2 regions of the Micromonospora sp. NPDC051925 genome follow, and region 2 is predicted to be linked to the other one. Evidence: predicted binding sites of a transcription regulator. Region 2 holds the regulator's gene; the other holds the start of a gene.

Region 1 (7,294 bases), on a different contig from region 2:
CCCACTACCTGGACTGCCTCCAGTTCATGCTGGCCCCCTTCCCGGCCGGTGGTGACCCGTTCACCGACGGCCGGCCGGAGCGGGCCCCGGACGTGCTCACCAACTCGTGGGGGTGCCCGCCGGTGGAGGGCTGCGACCCGGGTGCGCTGCGCCCGGCGACCGCCGCGCTGGAGGCCGCGGGCATCCTCGTGCTGGCCGCCGCCGGGAACACCGGCCCGGACTGCGGGTCGATCGTCGACCCGCCGGCGCCGTACCCGGACGTGCTGACGGTGGGCGCGGTGGGCCGGGACCGGGCCGTCACCGAGTTCTCCAGCCGAGGTCCCGCCCCCGGCGGGGCAGCCAAACCGGACCTGGTCGCCCCGGGGGCGGAGATCCTGTCCGCGATGCCCGGCGGTGGCTACGCCAGGCAGGACGGCACCTCGATGGCCACCCCGCAGGTGGCGGGCGTGGTGGCGTTGATGTGGTCGGCGAATCCGGCGCTGGTCGGTGACCTGGCCCGGACCCGGAGCATCCTGCGGGACACCGCGCAGCCGGCCGGGCCCGCCGGTGGCGGCTGCGGCACAACGGCGGCGACCGGCGCCGGGCTGGTCGACGCGTACGCGGCGGTGCGGGCGGCCCGGGGCTGACCCCGTTGCCGCGACCCGGCTGCCCGGCGACCGGCGGCCCGGCGACCCTCAACCCGGTGGCCCGTCCGTCTGCCTGCGGCACCTGTGGCCGGTGGACCAGGATCCCCTTGGAGCCGGGAGCGCCCGGTTGCCGCCCGTCGGACACGGACGGACACGGACACGGACGCCGACAGGGGCGGACCGCTCGCGCGGCCCGCCCCTGTCGGCGTGTGGAGCTGGACTCAGAAGTCCATGTCCCCGCCACCCGGGCCAGCCGGGGCGGCCGGGGTCTTCTCCGGCTTGTCCGCCACGACGGCCTCGGTGGTGAGGAAGAGCGCCGCGATCGACGCGGCGTTCTGCAGCGCCGACCGGGTCACCTTGGCCGGGTCGATGATGCCCGCGGCCAGCAGGTCGACGTACTCACCGCTGGCGGCGTTGAGGCCGTGACCGGCGTCCAGGTTGCGGACGCGCTCGACGACCACGCCACCCTCCAGGCCGGCGTTGACGGCGATCTGCCGCAGCGGGGCGTCCAGCGCGATCTTGACGATCTGCGCGCCGGTCGCCTCGTCGCCGGTCAGGTCCAGCTTGTCGAAGGCGGTCTTGCCGGCCTGCACCAGCGCGACGCCACCACCCGGGACGATGCCCTCCTCGACGGCGGCCTTCGCGTTGCGGACGGCGTCCTCGATGCGGTGCTTGCGCTCCTTCAGCTCGACCTCGGTGGCCGCGCCGACCTTGATCACCGCGACGCCGCCGGCCAGCTTGGCCAGCCGCTCCTGCAGCTTCTCACGGTCGTAGTCGGAGTCGCTCTTGTCGATCTCGGCCCGGATCTGGTTGACCCGGCCCTGGATCTGGTCGGCGTCGCCGGCACCGTCGACGATGGTGGTCTCGTCCTTGGTCACCACGACCTTGCGGGCGCGGCCCAGCATGTCGAGGCCGACGGCGTCCAGCTTGAGGCCGACCTCCTCGCTGATGACCTGGCCACCGGTGAGGATGGCGATGTCGGCGAGCATGGCCTTGCGGCGGTCACCGAAGCCCGGCGCCTTGACGGCGACCGACTTGAAGGTGCCCCGGACCTTGTTGACGACCAGGGTCGCCAGGGCCTCGCCCTCGATGTCCTCGGAGATGATCAGCAGCGGCTTGCCCGACTGCATGACCTTCTCCAGGATCGGGAGCAGGTCCTTCACCGACGAGATCTTGCTGTTGACGATCAGGAGGTACGGGTCGTCGAAGACGGCCTCCATACGCTCCGGGTCGGTCATGAAGTACGCGGAGATGTAGCCCTTGTCGAAGCGCATGCCCTCGGTGAGCTCAAGCTCCAGGCCGAAGGTGTTGCTCTCCTCGACGGTGATGACGCCTTCCTTGCCGACCTTGTCCATCGCCTCGGCGATGATCTCGCCGACGGTGCTGTCACCGGCGGAGATGGAGGCGGTGGAGGCGATCTGCTCCTTGGTCTCGACGTCCTTGGCGAGCTTGGACAGCTCCTCCGAGACGCTGGCCACGGCAGCCTCGATGCCCCGCTTCAGGGCCATCGGGTTGGCACCGGCGGCCACGTTGCGCAGACCCTCGCGCACCAGGGCCTGGGCCAGGACGGTCGCCGTCGTCGTGCCGTCACCGGCAACGTCGTCGGTCTTCTTGGCGACCTCCTTGACCAGCTCGGCGCCGATCTTCTCGTACGGGTCCTCGAGCTCGATCTCCTTGGCGATGCTCACACCATCGTTGGTGATGGTGGGGGCACCCCACTTCTTCTCGAGCACCACGTTGCGGCCCTTGGGGCCGAGCGTCACCTTCACGGCGTCGGCGAGCTGGTTCATGCCCCGCTCGAGGCCGCGGCGAGCCTCTTCGTCGAACGCGATCATCTTGGCCATACGGCGTTGTCCTCCTGGACACTCACGGGCCACCCGGGTGTTGTGCCCCGGACGGGCCGCCTGGTGTACGCACCTTGGGGACGTCGCCACCTGGCGACGACGACGTCCTCCTCGGTCGGGCCGGACAGCCCGCGACGACCGGCCATGTGCCACCCGACGCCATCGAGACGTCGGTGTGACCGTGGCCCTACCGCCCCGACCATTGGCACTCAGCGTATGCGAGTGCCAATGACTTGTTTAGCACTCTCCCCTGCCGAGTGCAAGCACGATCGGGCCGGTCAGCCAAGTTCCGCCACCAGTCGCGCGGTGTTCACCGATCCCTCGTGCGCCCGCTGCTCGGCGTACGTCACGACCAGTCCGACCAGTTGCACCAGGTAGACCGGGACCACCAGCACCGCGCTCACCAGGATCACCACCACCGCACCGACGGCGGTGCCGGGCGCGGTGAACGGGTCGGTGCCGAACGGCAGGGTGCCGATCGACTCCACCACCCCGCCGAGCATGCCGCCGAGGATCACCACCACCGCGACCAGCGCCACCCGGCCGAGCACCATGCCCAACCGGTCGTGGAAGAGACGGAACGAGCGACCGACGGGATTCTGCCCCTCGAACAGGTAGACCGGGCCGGCCAGGGCCAGGGCGAACGCGAGGTAGATGCCGGGCAGCAGGCAGAGGCAGACGCCGACCCCGATGAGCACGCCCAGCACCAGCATCCAGCCCCACAGCCCGAGGCAGCGGCGCGCGCCGTAGCGCAGCGCGCCGGACAGGTCGGCCGGCTGACCGGCGGCCTGCCGGGCCACCACCCAGGTGCCGCCCGCCCAGCCGATGCCCTGCACCACCCCGAACGCCAGGGCGACCAGGATCACCGAGACCCCATAGATCGCCAGGTCACTGAGGTAGCCGTCAGGGAGCGAGCCGTCGGCGGGCAGCGGTGCGGCGTCCGGCCCCATGCCGAGCGAGAGCAGGGACACGGCCATCGCCGGCACGGCCTGGGTGAGCAGCATCAACGGCAGCAGGATCCGCCAGCCCCGGCGCAACGCGCCGGTGCACCGGGCGAACCAGCCGTCCAGCCCGGCGTGCGGCGGGTTGACCAGGGGGTCGGGCGGGCCCCAGGCGTCACCTCCGGCGTACGGCGGGTAGCCACCCCCGCCCGGCGGATAGCCACCACCCGGCGGGAAGCCGGGGTACGGGCCGACGCCGGGCGGAAGGTTGCCGGCGGCCGGGTAGACCCAGGCCGGCGACCCGGCCGCGGGCGGACCCCAGGGCGGCTGCCCGGACGGTGGCCCCCACGGCCCACCCGGAGACCCGGCAGCGGGGTCGGGCGAACCCGAAGGTGACTGGTCGGACATGAACCCTCCTCAGCGAGGACGCCTGGACGGTTCACGATCTTCCCCGGCACTCACCCGCGCCGCCAACCGTCACGCGGGTAGTTGACGGGTGGGATCTCGTCACGCGCTCCTCGCCCGGGGCCCCACGGACGGAACCGCGCGGCCGTCCGTCACGCGGGCGCGACGGACGGGACCGGGTGCCCGAGCGACGGGACCGGGGAGGCGGTCAGGCGATGACGCGGACCCGTTCGGCCTGCGGGCCCTTCTGGCCCTGGGCGATCTCGAACTCCACCCGCTGACCGTCGTCCAGCGCCTTGTAGCCGTCCATCTCGATGGCGGAGAAGTGGACGAAGACGTCCTGCCCGCCGTCGACGGCGATGAAGCCGTAGCCCTTTTCGGAGTTGAACCACTTGACGGTGCCCTGTGCCACGGTGCACTTCCTCACTCTGCGCGGCGTTCCACAACCCCGGGATGCCGGCGGGCCGACAGCGGAGAACCACCGTTTCGGCGATCGGTGAAGGCCGCTGAATCGGTGACCGAAATCGCACGCTACACGAGGAGTGACGACGGCGCACGACCGCAAATCGGGCTAAATCAGACGGGTATCGACCCGGTCACTCATTGGCGACCATCGCTGCGGTATGCATGCGTACATGACATCCGCCCCGGCCCCGCCGGCGACCAGGACGGCCCCCGTGCACCGGGTGCGTCCGCAGGACGCCGCCCGGATGCGGGCGCTGCGGCTGGAGATGCTCGCGGACGCGCCCCTGGCCTTCCTGGAGACCGTCGCCGAGGCCGCCGCCCGCCCGCACGCCGAGTACGCGGCCCGGATCGCCTACGTGTCCCAGGGGTGCCACACCGCCCAGTTCGTCGCCGACCCGGGCGGCCGGCTGGTCGGGCACGCCGGGGGCAGCGCCGCCCCCGGGGTGCCCGACCTGACCGTGGTCTACGCGGTCTACGTGACCCCCTCCTGGCGCGGCACCGGCCTGCTCCGCGCCCTGATCGACGAGGTCGCGGCCTGGTCCCGCGCCTGCGGCCGGTCCGAACTGATGCTGGAGGTCGTGGTCGGCAACGACCGCGCCTACCGGGCCTACCACCGACTGGGCTTCACCGACACCGGCGTACGCGTCCCCCACCCCAAACTCCCCGCCCTGAACGAACTCCAAATGCGCCGCCCCGCCTAACCCCCTCCCCTTCCCCTCCCGCCTCCCCTCCCCTCCCTCCCGCCTCCCCTCCCCCTCCCCCACCCCTCCCCTCCCCCTCCCTCCCCGGTGATCAAGAGGTTTACGTCAAGAGCAAGCTCCTGGATGACGTAAACCTCTTGATCACCGGATTCCACCGGACGGGGGTGGGGTTAGGCGGGGCGGCGGGTTTGGACTATGCGGAAGCGGTTGGCCACGTAGGCGCCGTCGGTGAGGGCGGCGTTGGCGGCCGGGTTCGCGCCGCTGCCGTGGAAGTCGGAAAAGGCAGCCGACTGGTTGACGAACACCCCGCCGGTCAGGTTGCAGGACAGGTGCACCCCGACGTCGACGGCGGCGGCCTCGGTGGCGTCCAGCACCGCCTCGTCGGTCGAGTAGACGGCGGCGGTCAGCGCGCCCTTCTCGCCCACCGTGGCCCGCATGATCTCGATGCTGTGCGCGGTCGAGTCGGTGGCGATGACGAACGAGATCGGCCCGAACCACTCCCGGCCGTAGACCTCGGTGTCACCGGCGGCGAGCTTGACGATGGTCGGCGTCCGGACCACCGCGTCGGGCAGCGACGGGTGCGCGACGGTACGCGACTCCAGCACCGCCTCGCCGACCTTGGTGACCTCGTCGAGGCGTTCCAGCACCCCGTCGTTGACGATCGCCCCGGTCAGCTCGACGCCCCGGGCGGGGTCGGCGGTGAGCTTGCCGACGGTGGCGGCGATGCCGGCGGCCACCTCGTCGAAGCTCCGGTGCCCCTGGTCGGTGGCGATGCCCCCGGCCGGGATCAGGATGTTCTGCGAGGTGGTGCACATCTGCCCGCTGTAGAGGGTCAGCGTGAAGCCCAGGTTGCGGCACATCCCGGCGAAGTCGTCGGTGGAGTCGATCACGACGGTGTTCAGGCCGGCCTTCTCGGTGTAGACCGTCGCCTGCCGGGCGTTGGCCTCCAGCCAGTCGCCGTACTCGGTGGAACCGGTGAAGTCGACGATCTTCACCGCCGGGTCCAGGGCCAGGGTCGACGCCAGCTTCTCGCCGGGGGCCTCGGGGGCGAGCAGCACCAGGTCGGGGTCGAAGCCGGCCTCGGCGAGCACCTCCCGGGCGTACCGCACGGTGATCGCCAGCGGCAGCACGGCGCGGGGGTGCGGCTTGACCACCACCGGGTTGCCGGTGACCAGCGAGGCGAACAGACCGGGGTACGAGTTCCAGGTCGGGAAGGTGTTGCAGCCGATCACCAGCGCCACCCCGCGCGGGACCACGTGGAACGTCTTGGTCATCCGCAGCGGGTCGCCCTTGCCGGCGGCCTTCTCCCAACCGGCCGTCCCCGGGTGCCGGGTCATCTCCGCGTACGCGTAGGCGAGCGCCTCCAGGGCCCGGTCCAGCGCGTGCGCGCCACCGGCCTGGAAGGCCATCACGAACGCCTGGCCGCTGGTGAACTGCACCGCGTTGGCCAGCTCGAAGATGTGCTTGTGCAGCCGGTCGAGGATCTCCAGGCAGACCCCCACCCGGGCCTGCGGACCGGCGTCACGCCAGGCCGGCAGGGCCGCGGAGGCGGCGGCGACCAGCTCGTCCGCGCCCGGGTGCGGGTAGCGCACGTCCAGGGCCAGCCCGAACGGGCTCGCCTCGGTGGCGACCCGGTCGGCCGCGCCGGGCTGGTCGAGCGGAAAGTCGCCACCGAGGTACGCCTCGAAGGCGGCCTTCCCGTCGGCGGCGGCGGTCTCGCCGTACACCCGGGGGCTGGGCGATTCGGGGTAGGCGGACCAGTACCCCCGCTCCGTGATCGCGGTCAGCGCACGGTGGAGGGTGTCGGCGTGCCTGTCGTACAGCGGGTGCGGGGTCTCCGTCATGCCCGCCATCATGCAACAGATGACAGCCAGATCAGTAGGGGCGTGTCACACTCAGATGGTCAGCTGCCAATCCGTGGACCCGGCCGCCGGCCGGAAGCCGAGCTGCTCGTTGACCGCGATCATGTGGGTGTTCGCCGCCGCGTTGTAGGTGTCGATCACGTCCAGCTCCGGCTCGTACGCCAGGGTGTGCTCGAGGTTCTCGGCCTTGCAGAGCAGGCCGAGCCGGTGACCGCGGTGGGCCGGGTCGACGATGGTGATCTGCTGCAGGGCGTACCGGGTGGTGTTCGCGGCAAGGCTGAGCAGGCTCCACCCGATCAACCGGCCGGACCCCTCGTGCACGGCGGCGACGCTGTAGCGGCGGATTCCCCGCGCGTCCAGCGCCCGCTCCATGCCCCGGATCCGCTCGGCGTCCACCTTCTCCGGCTCCCACGCGAGGTCTCCGAGGGGGGCGTCGGCCAGCAGCCGGCC
Region 2 (7,294 bases):
GGGCGACCACCACGGCCCGCTCGGGCATCTGCCGCTGCATGCCGATCGCGGCGATGGTGGCGGCGTTGGCCATCTGGTCGGCGTCCAGCTTCACGGTGCCGTCGGCCTGGACGGTGCAGGTACGGCTGGCAATGGGGAGTCGAAGCTCCCCGCCGAGTTGACGGACTCCCCAGCCCCCGAGCATGGCGAACACCGCCACCACGACAACGGCTGCCACGAATGTCCGTGTTCGCACCCGCACCTCCTGTTTCAGCGTGGGCCAAGCGTACGTCGCCGACCTGCGAGCCGGGCCGGTCGACTGGTACACCTTCCCGCAGCACCACCCGGAAAACCACCCCCGCCTCCACCCCCGCGTTCCGCCCCAGCCCCCACTCTCAGCTCGCGCCCCGCCCGTCAGCCCTCGCTCTCAGCTCGCCCACCGCCCGTCAGCCCTCGCTCTCAGCTCGCCCACCGCCCTTCACCCCTCGCTCTCAGCCCGCCCCCTCAGCCCGCCCACCCTCCACCGCTACGACCCATCGAGCTAATCTTTTTTCCCGGAACGCCAGTACGCCCTCCCTGCCCTCCGCCGACAGGAAGTAGCCGGTGGACCGGGCGGACAGGTCGGCGATCTCCGCCCGCAGGTCGGTGGCCGCCGGGCGGCGCAGCAGCTCCTTCGTCCCGGCCAGCGCTCCCGGTGCCCCCCGGACGAGCGATTCGCAGTACCGCGCCACCGCCCTGTCCAGCTCGTCGGCCGGCACGGCGGCGGTCACCAGGCCCACCTCGGCGGCCCGTCGACCGTCGAAGGTGTCGCCGGTCAGGTACAGCTCGGCGGCGGCCCGGGGATGCAGCCGGGGCAGCACGGTCGCCGAGATGACCGCCGGGATCACCCCGATCCGTACCTCGGTGAAGGCGAACGTCGCCTCCTGCGCGCAGACCGCCAGGTCGGCCGCCGCGATCAGGCCCAGCCCGCCGGCCCGTGCCGGCCCGGCCACCTTCGCCAGCACCGGCTTCGGGCACTCCCGGACCGCCACCAGCACGTCGCCGAGCATCCCGGCCGGCACCGACCCGCTGGCGTACGCCGCCGCCGTCTCCTTCAGGTCCGCGCCGGAGCAGAAGACCGGGCCGGTGTGGTCCAGCACGATCACCCGGACCGCGTCGTCGGCGACCGCCGCGGCGATCCCGGCCAGCAGCTCGGTCATCAGCGCGGTGGAGAGCGCGTTGCGGTTGTGCGGGCTGTCCAGGGTGAGGGTGGTCACCCCACGGGCCGTGGCGACCCGCACGAGTCGGTCGGGAGAGGTCATGCCGGGCACACTAGTGGCCATGCCCGGCGTCCTTCCAGATGGTGAGACCGTTCCCGTCGACGGTTCGCTGCCCACCACCGCCCTGCGTGCCGTCGGCGGGCGCGGCTTTGGCGTGTACGTCCACGTGCCGTTCTGCGCCAGCCGCTGCGGCTACTGCGACTTCAACACCTACACCGCCGCCGAGCTGGGCGGGGGTGCCGACCGGGAGTCGTACGCCGACACCGTGCTGGGCGAGCTGGCGCTCGCCGCCCGGGTGCTCGGCGACGCCCCACCGCCCCGGGTCGACACGGTCTTCGTCGGCGGCGGCACCCCGACCCTGCTGCCCGCCGACGACCTGGCCCGCATCCTGGACGGCATCGACCGCACCTGGGGGCTGGCCGTCGACGCCGAGGTGACCACCGAGGCGAACCCCGAATCGGTCACCCCGGAGTCGCTGAAGACCCTGCGGGCGGCCGGCTACACCCGGATCTCGCTGGGCATGCAGTCCGCCGCCGCCGGCGTGCTGGCGGTGCTCGACCGCAGGCATCGCCCCGGCCGGGCCGCCGAGGCCGCCCGGGAGGCCCGCGACGCCGGGTTCGACCACGTCAACCTGGACCTGATCTACGGCACCCCGGGGGAACGCGCCGAGGACTTCGCCGCCTCGCTGGACCAGGTGGTCGCCGCCGGGGTCGACCACGTCAGCGCGTACGCCCTGATCGTGGAGGACGGCACCCGGCTGGCCGCCCGGATGCGGCGCGGCGAGCTGCCGTACCCCTCCGACGACGTGGCGGCGGACCGCTACCTGGCGGCGGAGGCCGCTCTCGACGCGGCCGGTTTCTCCTGGTACGAGGTCTCCAACTGGGCCCGCACCGAGGCGGGCCGATGCCGGCACAACCTGCTCTACTGGACCGGTGCCGACTGGTGGGGCCTCGGCCCGGGGGCACACAGCCACGTCGGCGGGGTGCGCTGGTGGAACGTCAAGCACCCCAGCGCGTACGCGCAACGACTCGCCGCCGGACGCTCGCCCGGCCTGGCCCGGGAGATCCTCACCCCGGACGAGGCGCACATGGAGGACGTGATGCTGCGGCTGCGGCTCGCGTCCGGGCTGCCCCTGGCCGCCCTGGACGACGCGGGCCGGGCCGGTGCGGCCCGAGCGCTCGCCGACGGCCTGCTGGACCCGGTGGGGTACCCGCAGGGGCGGGCGGTGCTCACCCTGCGCGGCCGGCTGCTGGCCGATGCGGTGGTCCGCGACCTGTTGCCCTGAGCGACACCTGACCGGTCCGTGGCGGTGCCGGCCGGCGAACGCTGGTGCCCTGCCCCGGGTGCCCGGCAGGCCCGGGGTGGTGCCCGGCCGGCCGGGGGAGCGGCCGGCCGGGGTTCACTTGATGAAGCTGGTGGACATCGGGTAGCGGTAGGGCTGGCCCTCGTTCGCCTTCATGCCGGCGATGATCCCGAACAGGATCTGGATCACCACGACCGCGATGCTGGGCAGGAAGAGCAGGCACCAGCTCACGAAGAGCAGCACGAACGCGATGATCGACCAGAGGATCTGGAAGTTCAGCGCGGCCAGCGCCTGCGCCCGGACGGCTGGTGACTGCTGACCACGGACCAGGTAGGCGATCAGCGGGGCGACAAAGCCGAGCGGACCGAAGCTGATCAGCGCGCCGGCGGCCCCGCCGAAGTGCGCGACCAGCGCCCAGGTCTTGTCCTCGCTGTTGGCGTAGCCGCCGGCCGGGGCGCCGTACGCGCCGCCGGTCGGATATCCGCCACCAGCCGGGGGGAAACCACCAGCCGGAGGGTAGCCACCCGGTGGCGGGTAGCCACCCGGCGGCGGGTAACCGCCCGACGGCGGCTGGTCACCGGTCGGCGGGGGATAGTCACCGGGCGGGGGATAGCCGCCCGCCCCCGACGCCCCGAACAGTGGTGCGGTGGGTGGCTCGTATGGCGAGCCCTGGGGGGCGGTCGGGTCGGGCGAGGTGCCGTCCCCCGCGCCGGGAGGGCGAGGTGGTTCAGTCATGCCCGCCACGGTAGGGGCTGCCGGCAAGGGTGCACCAGAGCGACACTGGTGAGGTTGGCCTCGACGTTCGGTCGTCGACGCCCCGGCGTCCCCCGGGGCGGACGCACCGACGGTCCGTCTCGATCATCGCGGCGGCGGCGCTGCCGTCGTAGACTGGCACTCGCTACAGTCGAGTGCCAGAGCGCTTGTCCGGGCGCGGCAGGTGTCCGGGTCGACGTGTTCAGGAGGTGGGAGATGAGTCTCGACGACCGCAAGCTGGCCGTGTTGCGGGCGATCGTCGAGGACTACGTCGCCACGCAGGAGCCCGTCGGCAGCAAGACGCTTGTCGAGCGGCACCAGCTCGGGGTCTCCCCGGCGACCGTCCGCAACGACATGGCGGTGCTGGAGGAGGAGGGCTACATCCGGCAGCCGCACACCAGCGCCGGCCGGGTGCCCACCGACCGTGGCTACCGGCTCTTCGTCGACCGGCTCTCCCGGGTCAAGCCGCTCAGCCCGGCCGAGCGCCGGGCCATCGAGCGCTTCCTGGTCGGCGCCGTCGACCTGGACGACGTGGTGCACCGCACCGTACGACTGCTGGCGCAGCTCACCCGGCAGGTCGCCGTGGTGCAGTACCCGTCGCTGGCCCGTTCGTCGGTGCGCCACCTGGAGCTGGTGCCGATCTCCACCACCCGGCTGATGCTGGTCATGATCGCCGACACCGGCCGGGTCGAGCAGCGGCTGGTCGAGCTGCCCGCGCCGGTCCCCGCCGAGGACGTCACCGACCTGCGCCGACTGGTCAACGAGAAGCTGGGGGGCAGCCGGCTGTCCGACACCCCGCCCCTGGTCCAGGCGCTGGTCGAGGAGTCCGCGCCGCACCTGCGCGGCGCCATGACCACGCTCTCCACCGTGCTGCTGGAGACGCTTGTCGAGCGCACCGAGGAGCGCCTGGCGCTGGCCGGCACCGCCAACCTCACCCGGGGTGGCCTGCTCGACTTCCAGGGCTCGCTGCGCCCCATCCTGGAGGCGCTGGAGGAGGAGGTCGTCCTGCTCAAGCTGATCGGCGAGACCGAGCCGAGCACCACCCGGGTGTTGATCGGCGACGAGAACGAGGTCGACAACCTCCGTGCCGCCTCGGTGGTCAGCACCGGGTACGGACCGGGCAGCACTATCGTCGGTGGGCTGGGTGTGCTCGGCCCGACCCGGATGGACTACCCCGGCACCATCGCCACGGTACGGGCCGTGGCACGCTACGTGGGCGAGCTGCTGGCCCAGAACTGACCAGTCAGGGTCGGCGGCCGGGTCCGGCCGCCGTAACGCGAGACGAACATGAGGACACGGAACGCAGTGGCCAGGGACTACTACGGCATTCTCGGTGTGAGCCGGGAAGCCTCCGATGACGAGATCAAGCGCGCCTACCGCAAGCTGGCGCGACAGTTCCACCCGGACGTGAATCCGGACCCGGAGGCACAGGAGAAGTTCAAGGACATCAACGCCGCGTACGAGGTCCTGTCGGACGATCGGAAGCGGCAGATCGTCGACCTGGGCGGCGACCCGCTCGCCCCGGGCGGCGGGGGTGCCGGCGGTCCGGGCGGTCCCGGTGGGGCGGGGCCGTTCGTCGGCTTCCAGGACATCATGGACGCCTTCTTCGGCGGCGCGGCCGGTGGCGCCCGCGGTCCACGCCCGCGTACCCGGCCGGGGGCCGACGCGATCCTGCGTCTGGAGCTGGACCTCCACGAGACCGCCTTCGGCGTCGAGGCCCCGATCACCGTCGACACCGCCGTGCTCTGCACCACCTGCTCCGGGGCGGGCACCGCGGCCGGCACCCACCTGGCGACCTGCGAGGCGTGCGGTGGCCGGGGCGAGGTGCAGTCGGTCCAGCGGACCTTCCTCGGCCAGGTGGTCTCGGCCCGGCCGTGCACCGTCTGCCAGGGGTACGGCACCACCATCCCGCACCCCTGCCCCACCTGCGCCGGCGACGGCCGGGTGCGGACCCGCCGCTCGCTGACCGTGAAGATCCCGGCCGGGGTCGAGGACGGCATGCGGATCCGGCTGGCCCAGCAGGGCGAGGTCGGTCCGGGTGGTGGCACCGCCGGTGACCTCTACGTCGAGATCCACGAGCGCCCGCACGACGTCTACTCCCGCAAGGGCGACGACCTCCACTGTCGGGTGACCGTCCCGATGACCGCCGCCGCGCTGGGCACCCGGCTGACCATAAAGACGCTGGACAGCGAGGAGACCGTCGACGTCAAGGCCGGCACCCAGCCCGGCAGCACGCTGCGGCTACGCGCCCGTGGCGTGCCGCACCTGCGCGGCACCGGCCGGGGTGACCTCTACGTCCACCTCGACGTGCGGACCCCCACCAAGCTCGACGCCGACCAGGAGAAGATGCTGCGGGACTTCGCCAAGACCCGGGGCGAGGAGGTCGCCGAGCTGTCCAAGCAGGGCGGTTTCTTCTCCCGGATGCGCGACGCCTTCAACGGCCACGCCTGACCCGGCCGGACCGGGGCCGAGCCACCGGCCCGGCCCCGCTCTGTCCGGCTCCGGCCCGGCCCCGCTCCGTCTGGCCCCGGTCCGTTCGGCCCCGCTCCGCCCGGCTTCGGTCGGCCCGGGTTCGCCCGGCTGGGCCTGGGCCGACTGGCCTGGGCTGGGCCGATCCTGCCGGGCGGTGGTCCGCGCGGCCTCGCCGGCCCGGCGTCCGTGCCGGGCGGCTAGCCTGGGCGTCGTGTCCGCACCGCTGTTCCTGGTCGAGTCGCTGCCCACCGCCGACCAGCTCATCCTGGACGGCCCCGAGGGGCACCACGCCGCCACCGTGCAACGGCTGCGCGTGGGCGACGAGCTGCTGCTCGCCGACGGCCGGGGCGGCACGGCCGCCGTGGTGGTCACCGCCGTCGGCCGGGGCACCCTCGACCTCACCGTCACCTCCCGGGGGTACGTCGACGCGGACGTCCCCCGGCTGGTCGTGGTGCAGGGAATCGCCAAGGGCGATCGGGGCGAGCTGGCCGTGCAGGCGATGACCGAGGTCGGGGTGGACGAGATCGTGCCCTGGGCGGCGTCCCGCTCGGTGGTGCAGTGGCGCGGCGACCGGGGCGTACGGGCCCGGACGAAGTGGGTGGCGACGGCCCGGGAGGCGGCCAAGCAGGCTCGCCGGGCGCGGCTGCCGGTGGTGGCCGGAGCGCCGGACGAGTCGACCGCCACGGTGGCCCGCCGGATCGCCGGTGCCGGTGCGGCGTTCGTGCTGCACGAGGAGGCCGAGGAGCGGCTGACCGCCGTCGAGCTGCCGGCCACCGGCGAGATCGTCCTGGTGGTCGGGCCGGAGGGGGGCATCTCCCCGGCCGAGCTGACCGCCTTCACCGAGGCCGGTGCCCGACCCGTCCGCCTCGGCCCGTCGATCCTGCGTACCTCCACCGCCGGCGTGGCCGCGCTCACCGTGCTCTCCACCCGCCTGTCCCGCTGGTAACCCCACCCCCACCCCACCCCCACCCCACCCCCACCCCACCCCCGGTGATCAAGAGGTTTACGTCACCCCAACGCACCGTTCTGACCAAAACCTCTTGATCACCAGACGCCCGACGCCGGTCCGCCAGGCACCAGGCCGATCGCCAGTGGTGATCAAGAGGTTTGTGTCAGCCAACGGCTTGAATTTGACGTAATTCTCTTGATCAGCGGGGCGGGGCCCCACCCGGGCAGTAGCGGAGCCTCTCACGAGCGGCGGCGCAGGCTTTCACGACAAGCGTGACCCAGATCGATCGAACCACCAGTCAGTTGTGAGAAACAGCCCTCCCACTGCACCCGCGAGAGCCGAGGTCGTTCCTTAAACTGCCCGGATGGGATCATCCGACTGCCTGTTCTGTCGCATCGTCGCCGGGGAGATCCCGGCCACCGTGGTCCGGGAAACCGCCACCACCCTCGCCTTCCGCGACATCGGGCCGAAGGCCCCGGTGCACGTCCTGGTGATCCCCAAGGAGCACTACGCCGACGTGGCGACGCTCGCCCAGGGTGATCCGGCGCTGGCCGGTGAGGTGCTGGCCACGGCCGCCGC

The links. Region 2 encodes HrcA, which represses chaperone genes, less so after heat shock. Its sites were predicted from a motif close to GGTTNGCACNCTCNNNNNGAGNGTGCNAACC; they were not measured.
Region 1: the regulator HrcA is predicted to act here: its motif matches at 2,671-2,701, upstream of groL (chaperonin GroEL).

The regions. Positions count from the first base shown of each region.
Region 1 is NZ_JBIUCH010000011.1:65,508-72,801, reverse strand. It holds gene ACIG87_RS16660 (S8 family serine peptidase) at 1-626, shown strand, start outside; gene groL (chaperonin GroEL) at 848-2,470, opposite strand; gene ACIG87_RS16650 (hypothetical protein) at 2,749-3,819, opposite strand; gene ACIG87_RS16645 (cold-shock protein) at 4,025-4,228, opposite strand; gene ACIG87_RS16640 (GNAT family N-acetyltransferase) at 4,452-4,982, shown strand; gene paaN (phenylacetic acid degradation protein PaaN) at 5,153-6,826, opposite strand; gene ACIG87_RS16630 (GNAT family N-acetyltransferase) at 6,878-7,294, opposite strand, start outside.
Region 2 is NZ_JBIUCH010000025.1:37,949-45,242, reverse strand. It holds gene ACIG87_RS27835 (hypothetical protein) at 1-241, opposite strand, end outside; gene ACIG87_RS27830 (enoyl-CoA hydratase-related protein) at 471-1,280, opposite strand; gene hemW (radical SAM family heme chaperone HemW) at 1,300-2,523, shown strand; gene ACIG87_RS27820 (DUF4870 domain-containing protein) at 2,638-3,276, opposite strand; gene hrcA (heat-inducible transcriptional repressor HrcA) at 3,511-4,533, shown strand; gene dnaJ (molecular chaperone DnaJ) at 4,600-5,745, shown strand; gene ACIG87_RS27805 (16S rRNA (uracil(1498)-N(3))-methyltransferase) at 5,978-6,712, shown strand; gene ACIG87_RS27800 (histidine triad nucleotide-binding protein) at 7,080-7,294, shown strand, end outside.